3 regions of the Psychrobacillus sp. NPDC096426 genome follow, and region 1 is predicted to be linked to each of the others. Evidence: predicted binding sites of a transcription regulator. Region 1 holds the regulator's gene; each other region holds the start of a gene.
What was found. Region 1 encodes LexA, which represses DNA repair genes until DNA is damaged. Its sites were predicted from a motif close to CGAACATATGTTCG; they were not measured.
Positions count from the first base shown of each region.

Region 2: a site for LexA is predicted at 3,216-3,229, ahead of uvrB (excinuclease ABC subunit UvrB). Genes of this name have one in related genera too.
Region 3: a site for LexA is predicted at 3,347-3,360, ahead of recA (recombinase RecA). Genes of this name have one in related genera too.

Region 1 covers NZ_JBIWEX010000011.1:94,144-99,079, forward strand. Annotated here, with positions in the region: gene tkt (transketolase) at 1-851, opposite strand, end outside; gene ACIQYS_RS11290 (DUF896 domain-containing protein) at 940-1,173, opposite strand; gene ACIQYS_RS11295 (YneB family resolvase-like protein) at 1,239-1,886, opposite strand; gene yneA (cell division suppressor protein YneA) at 1,883-2,200, opposite strand; gene lexA (transcriptional repressor LexA) at 2,376-2,987, shown strand; gene ACIQYS_RS11310 (OsmC family protein) at 3,126-3,557, opposite strand; gene ACIQYS_RS11315 (amino acid ABC transporter ATP-binding protein) at 3,578-4,324, opposite strand; gene ACIQYS_RS11320 (amino acid ABC transporter permease) at 4,338-4,936, opposite strand, start outside.
Region 2 covers NZ_JBIWEX010000019.1:27,671-32,606, forward strand. Annotated here, with positions in the region: gene ACIQYS_RS15570 (EAL and HDOD domain-containing protein) at 1-994, shown strand, start outside; gene ACIQYS_RS15575 (YhjD family protein) at 1,838-2,203, shown strand; gene ACIQYS_RS15580 (competence protein ComK) at 2,200-2,742, opposite strand; gene ACIQYS_RS15585 (IDEAL domain-containing protein) at 2,921-3,157, shown strand; gene uvrB (excinuclease ABC subunit UvrB) at 3,295-4,936, shown strand, end outside.
Region 3 covers NZ_JBIWEX010000003.1:98,998-103,933, reverse strand. Annotated here, with positions in the region: gene ACIQYS_RS03910 (DUF3388 domain-containing protein) at 1-494, shown strand, start outside; gene ACIQYS_RS03905 (helix-turn-helix domain-containing protein) at 511-1,368, shown strand; gene pgsA (CDP-diacylglycerol--glycerol-3-phosphate 3-phosphatidyltransferase) at 1,419-1,997, shown strand; gene ACIQYS_RS03895 (competence/damage-inducible protein A) at 2,013-3,260, shown strand; gene recA (recombinase RecA) at 3,444-4,508, shown strand; gene rny (ribonuclease Y) at 4,931-4,936, shown strand, end outside.

The sequences.
Region 1 (4,936 bases):
TCGTATGCCCATTCGTATGCCGCTTTTGCTAAAGCAGTTTCATCTTTACCTAAAGGCATACCGTGTGCGTCCGATTTACCCGCTCTATTTGGAGAACCAAAACCTATTACTGTTTTTACTTCAATGATCGTTGGTTTATCATTTTGTGATTTTGCTTTATCGATTGCAGCGGAAATTTCAGTGATATCATTTCCGTCTTTTACTAAAATATAGTTCCAACCATAAGATTCAAATCGTTTCTCAATTTTCTCAGAGAAAGATTTATGTAAATCTCCATCTAGAGAGATGTCATTACTATCATATAAAACGACTAACTTATCTAATTGTAAATGTCCTGCAAGCGAGATTGCCTCTGCTGCAACACCTTCCATTAAATCGCCGTCCCCACAAAGGGCATATGTGTAATGATCAACAATAGCATGATTATCTTTATTGTATGTAGCGGCTAAATGAGCTTCTGCCATCGCCATACCTACTGCCATTCCAATTCCTTGTCCAAGAGGACCTGTTGTTGCTTCTACACCAGCAGTATGACCAAACTCTGGATGTCCTGGAGTTTTAGAGCCCCACTGTCTGAAATTTTTAATCTCTTCCATTGGTAGATCGTATCCACCAAGATGAAGTAGACTATAAAGAAGCATCGAACCATGACCAGCGGATAAAACAAAACGGTCACGATTGAACCAATTTGGGTTATTAGGATTGTGACGTAAATGCTTTGTCCATAATGTATAAGCCATTGGTGCAGCTCCCATTGGAAGACCTGGATGGCCTGAATTCGCTTTATCAATGGCATCAATAGATAATGTACGAATTGTATTAATTGCAAGTAAATCTGACTGTAATGACATAAATGACATCCTCTCGAACAAAATTTTTATCTATAGTACTAGTTTAGACAACAATGCGCCTATTATCAATGGTTTCTGAAATGATTAATTAATTCAAAAACTTCCCTTTTTTCGCTTGTTGCACCTTCGGAGGAGTGACGTCATTTCCAGCGGGGTCAATAATTTTAACACTTTCAATTGTATCCCTCATTGTAGATCGAAACGTTTCTAAGTATTCTTTTCTTAGTGCGCTTTGTTCTTTGGCTTCTTCTATCGATAATCCTGTTGTTTTAGATTTTTTGGAGAGCTCGCTAATGCGTGCTAGTTTTTGTTTACTTAACATATAAATCATCCTTTCCTTTTGTACCTCTTATAAAGGTAAGGAAAAAACAGACAGAGTGCAAGTCTTTACACTTCCTGAGACTCCATAAATTCAATATATCTGCGATGAACAGTTGCTTTACTAATTTCAAAGCCTAATCCTTTTAAAGTGGATGCTATTTCTTCGTACGTTAACCCGGCATTTCGAAGTCTTACAATTTCATCAACGGGTGCATCAATCCGTTCTCTTCCTTCCGGATTTCCCTTTGCTTTTAAGTTTTTCTCTGGTCGAAATCCTTGCGAAACTGCTCGCTTCATACCCCGCTTTATCTTCGCATTATGAAGTTTTCGTTGATACTCCTCCACAAGTGCTAAAATTTCTAACAACATGGAATCCATCTCATTTAAATTTAATATTCCTTTATCTTGTAAAGTGAAGACAGAAGTATTTGTTTTTTGGAGTAAATGGAGCACAGCCATTCGACCATTTCCGCGACCTATCCGGGTCTCATCTTGGACAAAAACTGCAGTAATATCGAAGTCTTTTACATATGTGAGTAAGTCAAGTAACCCGTCGCGTTGAATATCATAACCACTATGTTGGTCTGTAAAAACTTCGCTAACTTCATAACCTTGACTCTGTGCAAATTCCATTAATTCTTCTTGTTGTCTAGTTAAAGAAGATTCTTGTGTTTCTTTTTCCGTACTTACACGGCAATATATTACTGCTTTCAATTACTATCACTCGCTATCTCTGTACCATGATCGAAATGAAAATTATCTTTTACCTCCGGAATGACAAGCATGTCCCCTGCTTTAATATGGGAGGTTTGTAGGTTATTCATGACCATCACGTTTTTTATCCATGCTTCTTTTGGTTCGTTCATTGCAAACTTATTTGCAAGTTCCCATAAAGAGTCACCTTGTTCTATTTTAATTTGATAATGTTGTTCTGTCGACATTGTATTGGAGATTATTAGTGTCATAAAAAAAGCAACACTTAATCCTAAAAATAAAGTAATAAAATAGTTTTTTTTCATCCAATTCATGTGAAATCCCCCTAATTAGAATGTTTGTTCGGAATGTATGTTCTAATAATAAAGCGAACATTTGTTTTTGTCAACAATTATTAGAACCTATGTTTGCATAAAGTGTGAGAGACTGTTATACTAATAGTAAGAAAGAATTTAGTATGAAAATGACTATTAAAAAGAGGTGAACTCATTGAAAAAAGCGTCGAAAAGACAAGAGGACATTTTAGCTTTTATTAAGGAAGAGGTTCGTACAAAAGGGTATCCGCCTTCTGTACGTGAAATTGGCGAAGCTGTTGGACTAGCATCGAGTTCAACTGTGCATGGGCATCTAGCTCGCCTGGAAAGTAAAGGACTTATTAGAAGAGACCCAACGAAACCACGCGCAATTGAAATATTAGATGGTATTGCCGAAAAACAAGGTGTTGTACATGTTCCACTAGTAGGTAAAGTAACAGCTGGGCTTCCGATTACTGCCATTGAAAATATCGAAGAATTTTTCCCACTGCCTGAAACGTTTGGTACGCCCGATGATCATTTATTTATGTTAGAGATTATGGGAGATAGCATGATTGAGGCGGGAATTTTGAATGGAGATTATGTAGTCGTAAAACAGCAGCAATCTGCAAATAATGGGGACATTGTTGTCGCTATGACTGAAGATGATGAAGCTACGGTCAAACGTTTTTTCAAAGAAAAATCATACTTCCGCTTACAGCCGGAGAATTCTTCAATGGATCCAATTATCGTTAACCAAGTATCAATTCTCGGAAAAGTAGTTGGAGTATACCGTCATATTCAATAGAATTCTCGCAAACTTGACAAATGATACGAATGTCCGTATGATGACTAAGAGCCGATATCATATTTAAACGAAAAGTGGACATTTTCGTTTAAATCATCGAAAAACCCTCTCATCTTTTGTAGATGAGAGGGTTTTGTTTTATGCTTCTGTTTGCATTTCTACTTCTTTCCCGTTTAGGATTAGATGATACGTTATTTCGGCTTTCAATGAAGCAGAAACAGCGCAATATTTTTCTTCTCCAAGTTTGATAGCTCGAATGACTTTTTTCGCATCGATATCCCCTTTTATGTCGAATAATAAGGCAGCAGCAGTAAATGCAGTTGGTAATTCTTCACGACGAGCCCCGTCCACTGTAATTTCAATTGATTCAATTTTTTCTAAATGTGGTTTTAAAATCATTGTAACGTCAATTCCAATGCACCCCGCTAACGAACTAAGTAACATTTCGGTTGGTGTTGGTGCTTGTCCAAGTCCTCCGTAATTTGCCGTAGCATCCATTACCATTGGATAACCAGACGGCCCTTTTGCTTCAAACGCTCGTCCACCTTGCCATTTTGCTTTTATTTCCATTAGTCATCATGCTCCTTTATTTAAAATTCATTTATTTTTGCTAAAAATTTCTGTGCTCGTTCTGTAGAAGGATGTGCAAAAAACGTTTTCGGTTCTGCATCTTCTACAATTTGACCATCTGCCATAAATAAAATACGATCTGCCGCATCTTGTGCAAACTTCATCTCATGTGTAACGATGACCATTGTCATCCCTTCGTCCGCTAACTCTTTCATCACTTTTAATACTTCTCCAACTAATTCAGGATCTAATGCAGAAGTAGGTTCATCAAATAACATAATTTTCGGTTCCATTGCAAGTGCACGTGCAATTGCTACACGTTGTTGTTGTCCTCCTGATAGTTTCGAAGGATATACATCTTCTTTTTCCTGCAAACCGACCCGTTTCAACAGTTGGGAAGCGATCGTTTTCGCTTGTTCTTTTGATTGTTTTTTCACAACAACAATGGCTTCCATTACATTTTCAATCACCGTTTTATGGGGGTATAAGTTAAATTGTTGGAAAACCATTCCAGTATTTTGACGGATCGCATGAATCGTTTTTTGTTGGATTTTTTTCGAATCCGTTGCGTTTATTTGATGATTATTAACAGAAATAACCCCACTAGTAATCGTCTCCAGTCCATTTAAACAACGTAAAAACGTACTCTTTCCCGAACCACTAGGTCCAATAACAGCTACTACTTGATGAGCGGGAATCGTCAATGAAATATGCTTTAATACTTCATTTTGATCAAAGCTTTTCGATAGATCATCCACTTGTATCATGACTTTTCCCCCTTTAGTAAACAGATAATCGTTTTTCTAATTTATTCAATATAAATGTAAATACCGTACTCATGATCCAATACATTAAAGCTATCGTTAAGTAAAATGGCATATAAACGTAATATTGCGCGATTAATAATTGTGCAGAGCGCATTAGCTCCGTCACTGCAATACCAGAAACTAACGAAGTCTCTTTTAACATCCCAACAAATGTATTCCCAAGTGGTGGAATCGCAATGCGTATTGCTTGTGGGATCACAATACGTCGAATAGCTTGTGCTTCTGTCATTCCAGTCGCAAGCGCAGCTTCTGTTTGCCCCGCTGGCACAGCTTGGATTGCACCACGGAATGCCTCCGATACATAAGCACCGATATTAATACTTAACGCAATATAAGCAGCTGTCAACGAGCCTAACTCAATGCCAAAATCAACTAGTCCAAAATACACGATAAAAATTTGAACTAGTGGTGGTGTTCCCCGAATAATCGATACGTACACTCTCGCTACATTACGAAAGAAGCGATTGCCCTTTAAGCGCGCAATCGCTGTTATCAAACCGATGATCAAGCCGAAAAACATAGATACCACCGTAATTAATAACGTATAATATG
Region 2 (4,936 bases), on a different contig from region 1:
ATTTCCTGCGAATCGAATTGTCGTTGAAATTTTAGAGGACATTCCGATCACGATCGCTTTACTTCAAAAACTTCGAGAAATTAAGTCTCTTGGCTTTTTAATTGCATTAGATGATTTTGTTCTGCAAGAAAATGTCGTTTTATACGATGAACTATTCTCACTTGTTGATTTTATTAAAGTAGATTTTCTATTAAGCACGTTATCGGAACGACAAGCCATTGAACAAATCGTCAAAACCAATTATCCTAACATCGTGTTGTTAGCAGAGAAGGTAGAAACACGCGAACAATTTTATGAAGCAAAAGTAGCTGGCTACGAACTCTTTCAAGGATACTTCTTTGCAAAACCAGAAGTGATTAAAGGAACAGAAATACCAACGAATTTAGCGCAGTATTTTCGGATTATTAACTTGTTGCAAAATAATTCAGTTTCCGTAGAAGAGATTTCGAATGAAATTGAGCGAGATGTATCTCTTTCTTTTAAAGTACTAAAAATGATCAATTCCCCTGCAGTTCGTACAAAATCCAAGGTCCGCTCGATTAAACAAGGAGTGCTCATGCTTGGACTTGAGGAATTGAGTCATTGGTTGTATGTTTTATTACTACGTGAATCGAAAAAGAATCATTCGGGTGATGGAATGGCTCTTATTGAAGCATCGCTATTTCGAGCAAAACTTTGTGAGTTATTAGCAAGGCGTAAATTTTTACAAAATGCTTCTGAGTATTTTTTAGTAGGCATGTTTTCTTTAATAGACACATTATTACATCGACCGATGATCTATTTACTACAAGATTTACCGCTTTCAGATGAAGTCGCAGCAACACTTTCTGGAACTAAAACGGAAATGTCTCCTTTTCTAGAGCTTGCCGTTGCATGCGATGAAGTACGTTGGGACGATATGATAGGTGGATCAGCAAAACTTGGTATTGATCATTCCACATTAAACGCGCTTTATCTAGATGCAAGGCGTTGGGCAACTGAAATTATAGACTAACTACCATGTCTTTTTTTGATTGGTAGTTTTTTTAATTGTATTCAAATAAAGACGCCAAGACATATTAGAAGAGTTTGAGTTAATTCGCATTATAGGTATAGTGCGTCGTAAGAAGTGAAGTGTCCGCTGTGATTTTCACTGCAGGGCGGACGCTTTCCGCCGGGTGAGCGATGAACCATCGCCGACGCTGCGCGTTCACCTGCGATGGTTCATCTGTCTCACTCATCCGGCAGGAGTCGCCGCCCTTCCGCTTCAATCCATGAGAATTTCTTTCTAATTTAGTGTCTGCAGTTCGGAGATGTAAATTGCTCAGGTTCACTGTGTGCTATTTAGTAAACCTAATTAGAAAATGCTGTCTCTACATAAAAGGAATTGGATAAAAGCCTAATTAACTCAACCATTTGTTGGGATAAACCACCTTATTCATCGGCGTCTCATTCCAAGTAAACTTGTTATTTCAAGAATTGGTTGCTTTCCATGACTGATTTATTACCCAAAGTCATTTTCTGGATGCACACATGTGAAAAACTGCATAATATTTAGTCTTAGCGAGTCGGTACTGATAAATAAGCAATTCCTTTTGGATTGGAGCGAAAGGGCGGTGACTCCAGTGGGATAAAGTGAGTCAGGTGAGACTTCACAACGTACGCGCAAGCGGCGGTGAAGGCTCATCGCTCACCCCACGGAAAGCATCCGCCCTGAAGCGGAAATCCCAGAGGACACTTAACAGAGCTTTCTTACGACGCATTATCCCTAAAAAGTACTTGTTCTTAATTGTTGCTTTTCCCTTTAAAAGTTGTATAATGAAATGAGAACAAACGTTCGTTAAAAGGAGAATGCGAAATGCCATTAATATCGGAAGAGGCCATGCCTTATTTAGAAAATATGATTTATCTCCCGATGGTATTAACTATTTTAGAGAAGGATCGAATGAATTTTGAAAGAGGTCCCTTTAAGTTAAAGCGTCCGTATGTAGCTATGGTAGAAGGAGCAGCAAAGCAAGTTCAAAAAGAATTGAAAAAGACACATATTTATATGAAAAGGCATAGTATGAAAGTTCTTCGCGGAGAAGGCGATGATATGTTCACGGAATATGTATTTTTTCATGGAGGCTATGAAGAACATCGTCGTTATCTAAATGTCCGACTCCGCAACCGAGTGGAAGAACTACTCACGATGTATTTGGCGATTGTGGAAAATGCACATTAACCAAATAAATCTTTTTGAAATAGTGGATTGCGAGAAGTGATAAATCCTTTATTTACTAGATGACTCATTCTTTTTAAGAAGTGCATATTTAAAAGGTTGGCAAATCCAACTTGTCGGCTAATTGTATTTGGAGAAGAAGGTACTTGTATCATTTGTCCGTTTGCTAAAACTATCGTGCAACCACCTTCGGAAGGATAAAAAGATTCGATGGCTCCAAGAGAAAACCATGTATTTAAATCAGATTTTGGAGAAAGGATAGGGATTAAAATACAAGGACTCCCAAAGTCGTGTGCGATAAGAATAGGAAGCTTCAAATAATTTCCAATAGCTTCTTTCGATAATTTAGTGGATTGTTGAAACGTAGAGCCGTAATAGGAACAAGAATACCGGACGATATCGTACGGCTTTTTACCTATTATTTTAGATTCACCCGAATAGCTAATAGCTTTTGTGAAAACTTTGTTATTAATTACAATTGGTTGAAGTACAGCGGTGTCAAATGAAACTAGGAAAGATTTTTCGTCTTTTTTATTGAACATATACATTCACTCCTTAGTAAGTTATAACTCGATTATAGTTAAATTTGGAAAAAAATCAAGTAAATATGTCGAATTTTTAAAATTTTTATCATTAATTATAAAATCTTAATTTTCTAAAAATGTTTGCAACTCACGTTGAGCTTTTATATAATGAAAAAAAGGCATCGGGGTGATGGAAATGGACAAACAATATTCATATGCAGATTTTTTAAGAGCAATGGGTCAGCCAGGGAAAGAAAGCTCCGCAGAAAAACTGTTGAACGAAATTTATCTAGATATGTTTTTGAACATTATCCACCGGGAACAAAGTAGTAAACGTTTATTAGAATTGATAGATGAGGCACTTGATCAGAAAGACAAAAAGGCATTTACACAATATGCCAATGCTCTACAACAATTAAATAATCCAAAGTAATGGATATATTAGCCGCTTATGCAGAGCGGCTTTTATTATGCACAAATAATAATGTTAAAAAACATACGTTCGTTTTATTAGTGTTCAAAAAAAGAGTATGTTAAACTGAAATTAATCAATTGGTGGGAGGCTTATGTATGGAACAAATTTTCGATTTGCAAGCTCCGTATGAGCCAGCAGGAGATCAAATAGAAGCAATAAAAGAATTAGTAAAAGGTGTACAAACAGGGAAAAAACATCAAACATTGCTTGGTGCAACAGGTACTGGGAAAACGTTTACGATTTCAAATGTTATTCAACAAACGAACAAGCCAACCCTTATAATGGCACATAACAAAACACTTGCGGGACAGCTGTATAGCGAATTTAAAGAGTTCTTTCCTAATAATGCTGTCGAATACTTTGTTAGTTATTACGACTATTTCCAGCCAGAAGCATATGTACCTCAAACAGATACGTATATTGAAAAAGATTCAAGCATTAACGAAGAAATTGATAAACTTCGACACTCTGCTACATCATCATTATTCGAAAGAAAAGATGTCATTATTATTGCATCAGTTTCTTGTATATACGGACTAGGGAATCCAGAGGAATACAGAGAATTGGTCGTTTCGCTTCGAACAGGAATGGAAATTGAGCGAAATCAGTTGCTTCGGAAACTAGTCGATATCCAATACGAACGAAACGATATGAATTTTACACGAGGAACTTTCCGTGTACGTGGGGATGTTGTCGAAATTTTCCCAGCATCAAGAGATGAAAAATGTCTTCGAGTAGAGTTTTTCGGCGATGAAATCGACAGAATTCGAGAAGTAGACGCTCTGACTGGGGAAATAATGGCAGAACGTGAGCATGTAGCCATATTCCCAGCATCTCACTTCGTTACACGAGAAGAAAAGATGCTACTTGCTATAGAGAATATTGAAAAAGAGTTAGAAGAACAATTAAAGGTACTACGAGATGAAGATAAGTTACTAGAAGCTCAACGGTTGGAGCAAAGGACAAACTATGATTTAGAAATGATGCGGGAAATGGGCTTTTGTTCAGGTATTGAAAACTATTCCCGTCATCTCACTTTACGAGAAGCAGGGGCAACTCCGTATACATTATTAGACTATTTTCCAAAAGACTTTTTATTAGTAGTGGACGAAAGCCATGTTTCATTACCACAAGTTAGAGGAATGTTTAATGGAGACCAAGCGAGGAAATCAGTATTAGTAAACCATGGTTTCCGGTTACCGTCTGCACTTGATAACAGACCACTTACTTTTAGCGAATTTGAAGATCACGTCCATCAAGCAGTATATGTATCAGCAACACCTGGACCTTATGAGCTAGAACATACACCTGAAATGGTTGAACAAATCATTCGCCCGACTGGGTTATTGGATCCGATTATTACATTGAAGCCGATTGAAGGACAAATTGATGATCTGATCAATGAAATACAAGAACGTACGGCGAAAAATGAACGGGTGCTTATAACGACATTAACGAAGAAAATGTCGGAAGATTTAACAGATTATTTAAAAGAGATCGGCATTAAAGTGCAGTATTTACATTCGGAAGTAAAAACATTAGAGCGAATTGAAATAATAAGAGATCTTCGTTTAGGAACATATGATGTCCTTATCGGAATCAACTTGTTAAGGGAAGGGCTTGACCTACCAGAAGTGTCGCTGGTTGCGATTTTAGATGCAGATAAGGAAGGTTTTTTACGTTCGGAGCGTTCATTAATACAAACAATAGGACGTGCAGCGAGAAATTCGAATGGCG
Region 3 (4,936 bases), on a different contig from region 1:
GTGGAGAACTAGGTATTCTTGTAGATTTTATGGCCGAAATTTTTAAACAAGAAGGTCATAAGCTCATTGGGATAAGAGGAATGCCACGAGTTGGTAAAACAGAATCGGTCGTTGCTGCAAGTGTTTGTGCGAATAAAAAATGGATATTTCTTTCTTCCACAATGATTAAACAAACTATTCGAAGTCAACTGATTGGGGACGAGTTTAGCGATCGCAATATTTTCATCCTCGATGGCATTGTGACAAGAAATTCAAATGATGAAAAACATCAAATGTTAGTAAGAGAAATGATGCGAATGCCTACGATTAAAGTAGTAGAGCATCCAGATATGTTCATACAACATTCCGAATATTCCATTGATGATTTTGATTATATTATTGAGCTTCGTCATAATCCAGAAGAAGAAATTTCGTATGAAATGATGGAGAAAAACCACTCTATGTCGGACAAAGGAATGACTGGTTACGGCGGATTTGGTGGATTTAATTTTTAACGGGTAGGTGTTTTAGTTGACTGAACTGGGCGCTCGCTTAAAAGAAGCGAGATTAGCAAAAGGGTATAGTATTGATGATTTACAAGAAATAACGAAGATTCAAAAAAGGTATTTGGCAGGCATAGAAGAAGGAAATTATGCGACCATGCCAGGCGCATTTTACGTGCGCGCGTTTATTAAGCAATATGCAGAGGCAGTCGGTTTAAATGGAGACGAACTTTTGGAAACGTACAAAACGGATATTCCTTCTCCTTCAAATGATGAAGTATCTAAAAGTATTCCAGCGATCCCATCTAGACGAACTTTAGGGGGACGCTCTTCAAATAAGCTTATGGAAGTTTTTCCGATGATCGTCGTTGCACTATTTATTATCGCGATTATTGTAATTGTTTGGACTTTATATCAAAATAAACCAGGAGATTCCAAAGATCTACTTGAACCAACTGATGAAGTGATGTTCGAACAACAGCCTCAAACGGAGCAAAACCCAAAAGACCCGGTAGTGGAAGAACAAGCTGATCCAGAAGAACCTGTTGAGGAAGAAGTAGAAGAGCCGGTTATCGCCGAGCAACTAACGTTTGTGGAAACACAAGGGGAAACGTCTACGTATGATTTAACTGGTGCTGAAAACTATGTAGTCAAATTGGTTACGACAAATAGAACTTGGTTGAACATAAGAGACCAAGATAACAAAATTTTGGTTGACCAAGAAATAGCAGCTGGTCAGACTTTTGAATTAGATGTAGCTAGTTCATCTAGAGTTCGCGTACGTATTGGTTCGACACCTGGTAATACAGTATATATGAATGATCAAGTAGTTGAATTCCCAACCGATAGAGCTACACAAAACTTAGTCATACAGTTTCAAAAATAGTCATCTTTTAGATGGCTATTTTGTTTGAAAACGAAAGGAGTTACATATAAATGAATATACCAAATCAAATTACGATGTTCCGCATTTTTTTAATACCAGTATTTATGTTTTTTATGCTTGTCCCTTTTAACTGGGGTGATGTCAGTTTTCTTGGTGCAACGATTCCAGTAGGGCATTTAATTGGAGCTATTATTTTCATTATCGCATCGATTACGGACTTTATTGATGGTTACTATGCGAGAAAATATAATTTAGTAACGAATATGGGGAAATTTTTGGACCCACTGGCAGATAAATTACTTGTATCTGCTGCACTAATTATTTTAGTCCAACTTGGAACAGCTCCAGCTTGGGTAGTTATTGTAATTATTAGCCGTGAGTTTGCGGTAACTGGTCTACGTTTAATCCTTGCAAACGAAGGAGAAGTAGTTGCTGCTAACCAGCTTGGTAAGATTAAAATGTGGACGCAAATTATTGCGGTTTCATCATTATTATTAGGAAATGTATTTTTTGAAATGTTCCATATTCCGTTCGATATGATTATGTTGTATGTTTGTTTATTCTTTACATTATGGTCCGGATTTGATTATTTTTATCTAAATCGTAAAGTGTTATTGGATTCTAAGTAGGAAGGAAGTTTTCACATGAAAGCTGAAATTATTGCAGTTGGCTCCGAGTTATTATTAGGGCAAATTCCTAATACAAATGCAAGGTTCATTTCTTCCCAATTAGCAGAGTTAGGTATCGATGTATACTATCATACTGTCGTTGGCGATAATCCTAATCGGTTAGTAGACTCCATTAAAATTGCGGAGAATCGAGCAGACTTAATCATTTTTACTGGAGGATTAGGACCTACTAAAGATGATTTAACGAAAGAGACAATCTCGAGACATTTAAACAAAAGTCTTGTTTTAGATCATCATGCACTCATTTATATTGAAGATTTCTTCCAACGCATGAATCGAAAAATGACAGAAAACAATAAAAAACAAGCGCTTGTCTTGGAAGGTTGCACTGTTTTAGAAAACAAGCACGGGATGGCACCAGGAATGCTGCTATCGACAGAAACGCATTCCTATATTTTACTTCCAGGTCCACCAAAAGAAATGGAGCCCATGTTCCAATTCGAAGCAAAGCCTCTTCTTTCAAAGCTATTACATCACGAAGCCATCATTAAGTCTCATGTCATTCGATTTTATGGAATTGGGGAAGCAGAGCTAGAAACGGAAGTACAGGATCTATTGTACAATCAAACAAATCCAACGCTTGCCCCGCTTGCATCTGATGGAGAAGTGACCTTACGACTAACTGCTAAAAGCGATACGGAAGAAGAAGCTTGGAAACTAATTGATGCGCTTCAAACGGAAATTTTCAATCGAGTTGGGAAGTTTGTGTATGGATACAATAATGATTCCCTTGCATCGACACTACGAGATATACTTGTTGAAAATAATTTAACGATCTCTGCTGCTGAAAGTATGACGGCCGGCTTATTTCAATCAGAACTAGCTGCGGTCTCCGGTATGGGGCAGGCATTAGTTGGTGGGATGATTACGTACACCGAAGATATAAAAGTAAAGCAACTAGGTGTCAAGGAAACGACAATTAAAGAATTTAGCGTCGTTTCTAGTCAATGTGCAGAAGAAATGGCTGTGCGAGTAAAAGAGAAGTTTGGTACTAATATTGGTGTCGGTATTACAGGAGCAGCTGGACCAGATGGGCATGGCGGACAACCGGCAGGAACGGTTTGGATTGGCATTGCATTCGACGATTTAGCACCTATTTCCTACAAGTTAAACTTATCAGGTATGCGGAATACGAACAGACTAAGAGCGGTGAAGTTTACGATCCATTATTTAATACGATTACTTCATGACCGAGGATTGTAGAAAATAAATTTTGAATATAAAAAACAGCCTAAAATTGAATTTTGGGCTGTTTTTAGCGACCAAAATGAAATAGTCGTAAAAATTAACGAATAAACGTTCGCTTTTTTCTTGTATATTTCTCAAAAACCTAGTATAGTAAACATAGAAATAAAAAACAGAGAATCTTCTAAGGAGGAAATATAATTGTCTAATGATCGTAAAGCGGCGCTTGAGATGGCGTTAAAGCAAATAGAGAAGCAGTTCGGTAAAGGTTCTGTTATGAAATTAGGAGAAAAAACAGACCGTGAAATATCCACTTCTTCAAGTGGTTCTTTAGCACTTGATGCAGCACTAGGAATAGGTGGATATCCAAGAGGACGTATTATTGAAATATACGGTCCTGAGAGCTCGGGTAAAACCACTGTTGCTCTACATGCCATTGCAGAAGTACAAAAAACTGGTGGTCAAGCAGCATTTATCGATGCAGAGCATGCATTAGATCCAGTTTATGCACAAAAACTTGGTGTTAATATTGATGAATTATTATTATCTCAACCAGATACAGGGGAGCAAGCGCTTGAAATTGCAGAAGCACTAGTGCGTAGTGGTGCAATTGAGATTTTAGTAATTGACTCGGTTGCAGCTTTAGTACCTAAAGCTGAAATTGAAGGAGAAATGGGAGATTCACATATGGGTCTTCAAGCTCGACTAATGTCTCAAGCATTACGTAAACTTTCAGGTGTTATTAATAAATCGAATACAATCGCAATTTTCATCAACCAAGTTCGTGAAAAAATTGGAGTAATGTTCGGAAATCCGGAAACTACACCAGGTGGTCGCGCACTTAAATTCTATAGTTCAGTCCGTTTAGAAGTTAGACGTGCAGAAGCGATTAAACAAGGCACAGATATAATGGGGAACAAAACTAAAATAAAAGTTGTAAAAAACAAAGTAGCACCACCATTTAGAACTGCTGAAGTAGATATTATGTACGGTGAAGGAATTTCTCAAGAAGGAGAAATTGTCGACATCGGTTCAGAGTTTGATATTATTCAAAAAAGTGGTTCATGGTATGCTTACAATGAAGAACGAATTGGGCAAGGTAGAGAAAATGTAAAACAATACTTAAAAGAAAACCCAACTATTAAAAATGAGATTTCTTTAAAGATTCGTGAATCTCTTGGAATGGCAAGTGCCTTAACAATCGGTGGCCATGAAGTAGAGGAAGAAGACGACGCAGAATTTGATTTATTATTAGATGAAGAATAAAATAATCAAAGTCTCTCAACTTGTTGAGGGGCTTTTTTTTATCGACCAGAAAGTACTAGCTTGTTTTCCGATTTGACGTTTCTTTCTTCTCTTTTTAGGAATAATGCGTCTTAAAAAGCTCGATTCAGTGTCGGCCCTGTAGCGGAAATCCTAACGGACTTTTCTTTATGAAGCATTATTTCTATTTCATGAAGTAAAGTTTCAGCAAACAGTTGCGTTCCTTTAGAACACTAGGTCTTTTCTCCATAAAAAAGCTTGTGAAATCAATAATATTCCTATCGTTTCCTTGACAGAGTATTTCTACATCTATACAATTAAAACTGTATAATTTCTTTACTAAATAATGAAAAGGCAATACATGTATACACGTGCATATATGAGCCGACTGAAACTTAAAAAGAATAGCAATAGGGGGTGTTCGAATGCCA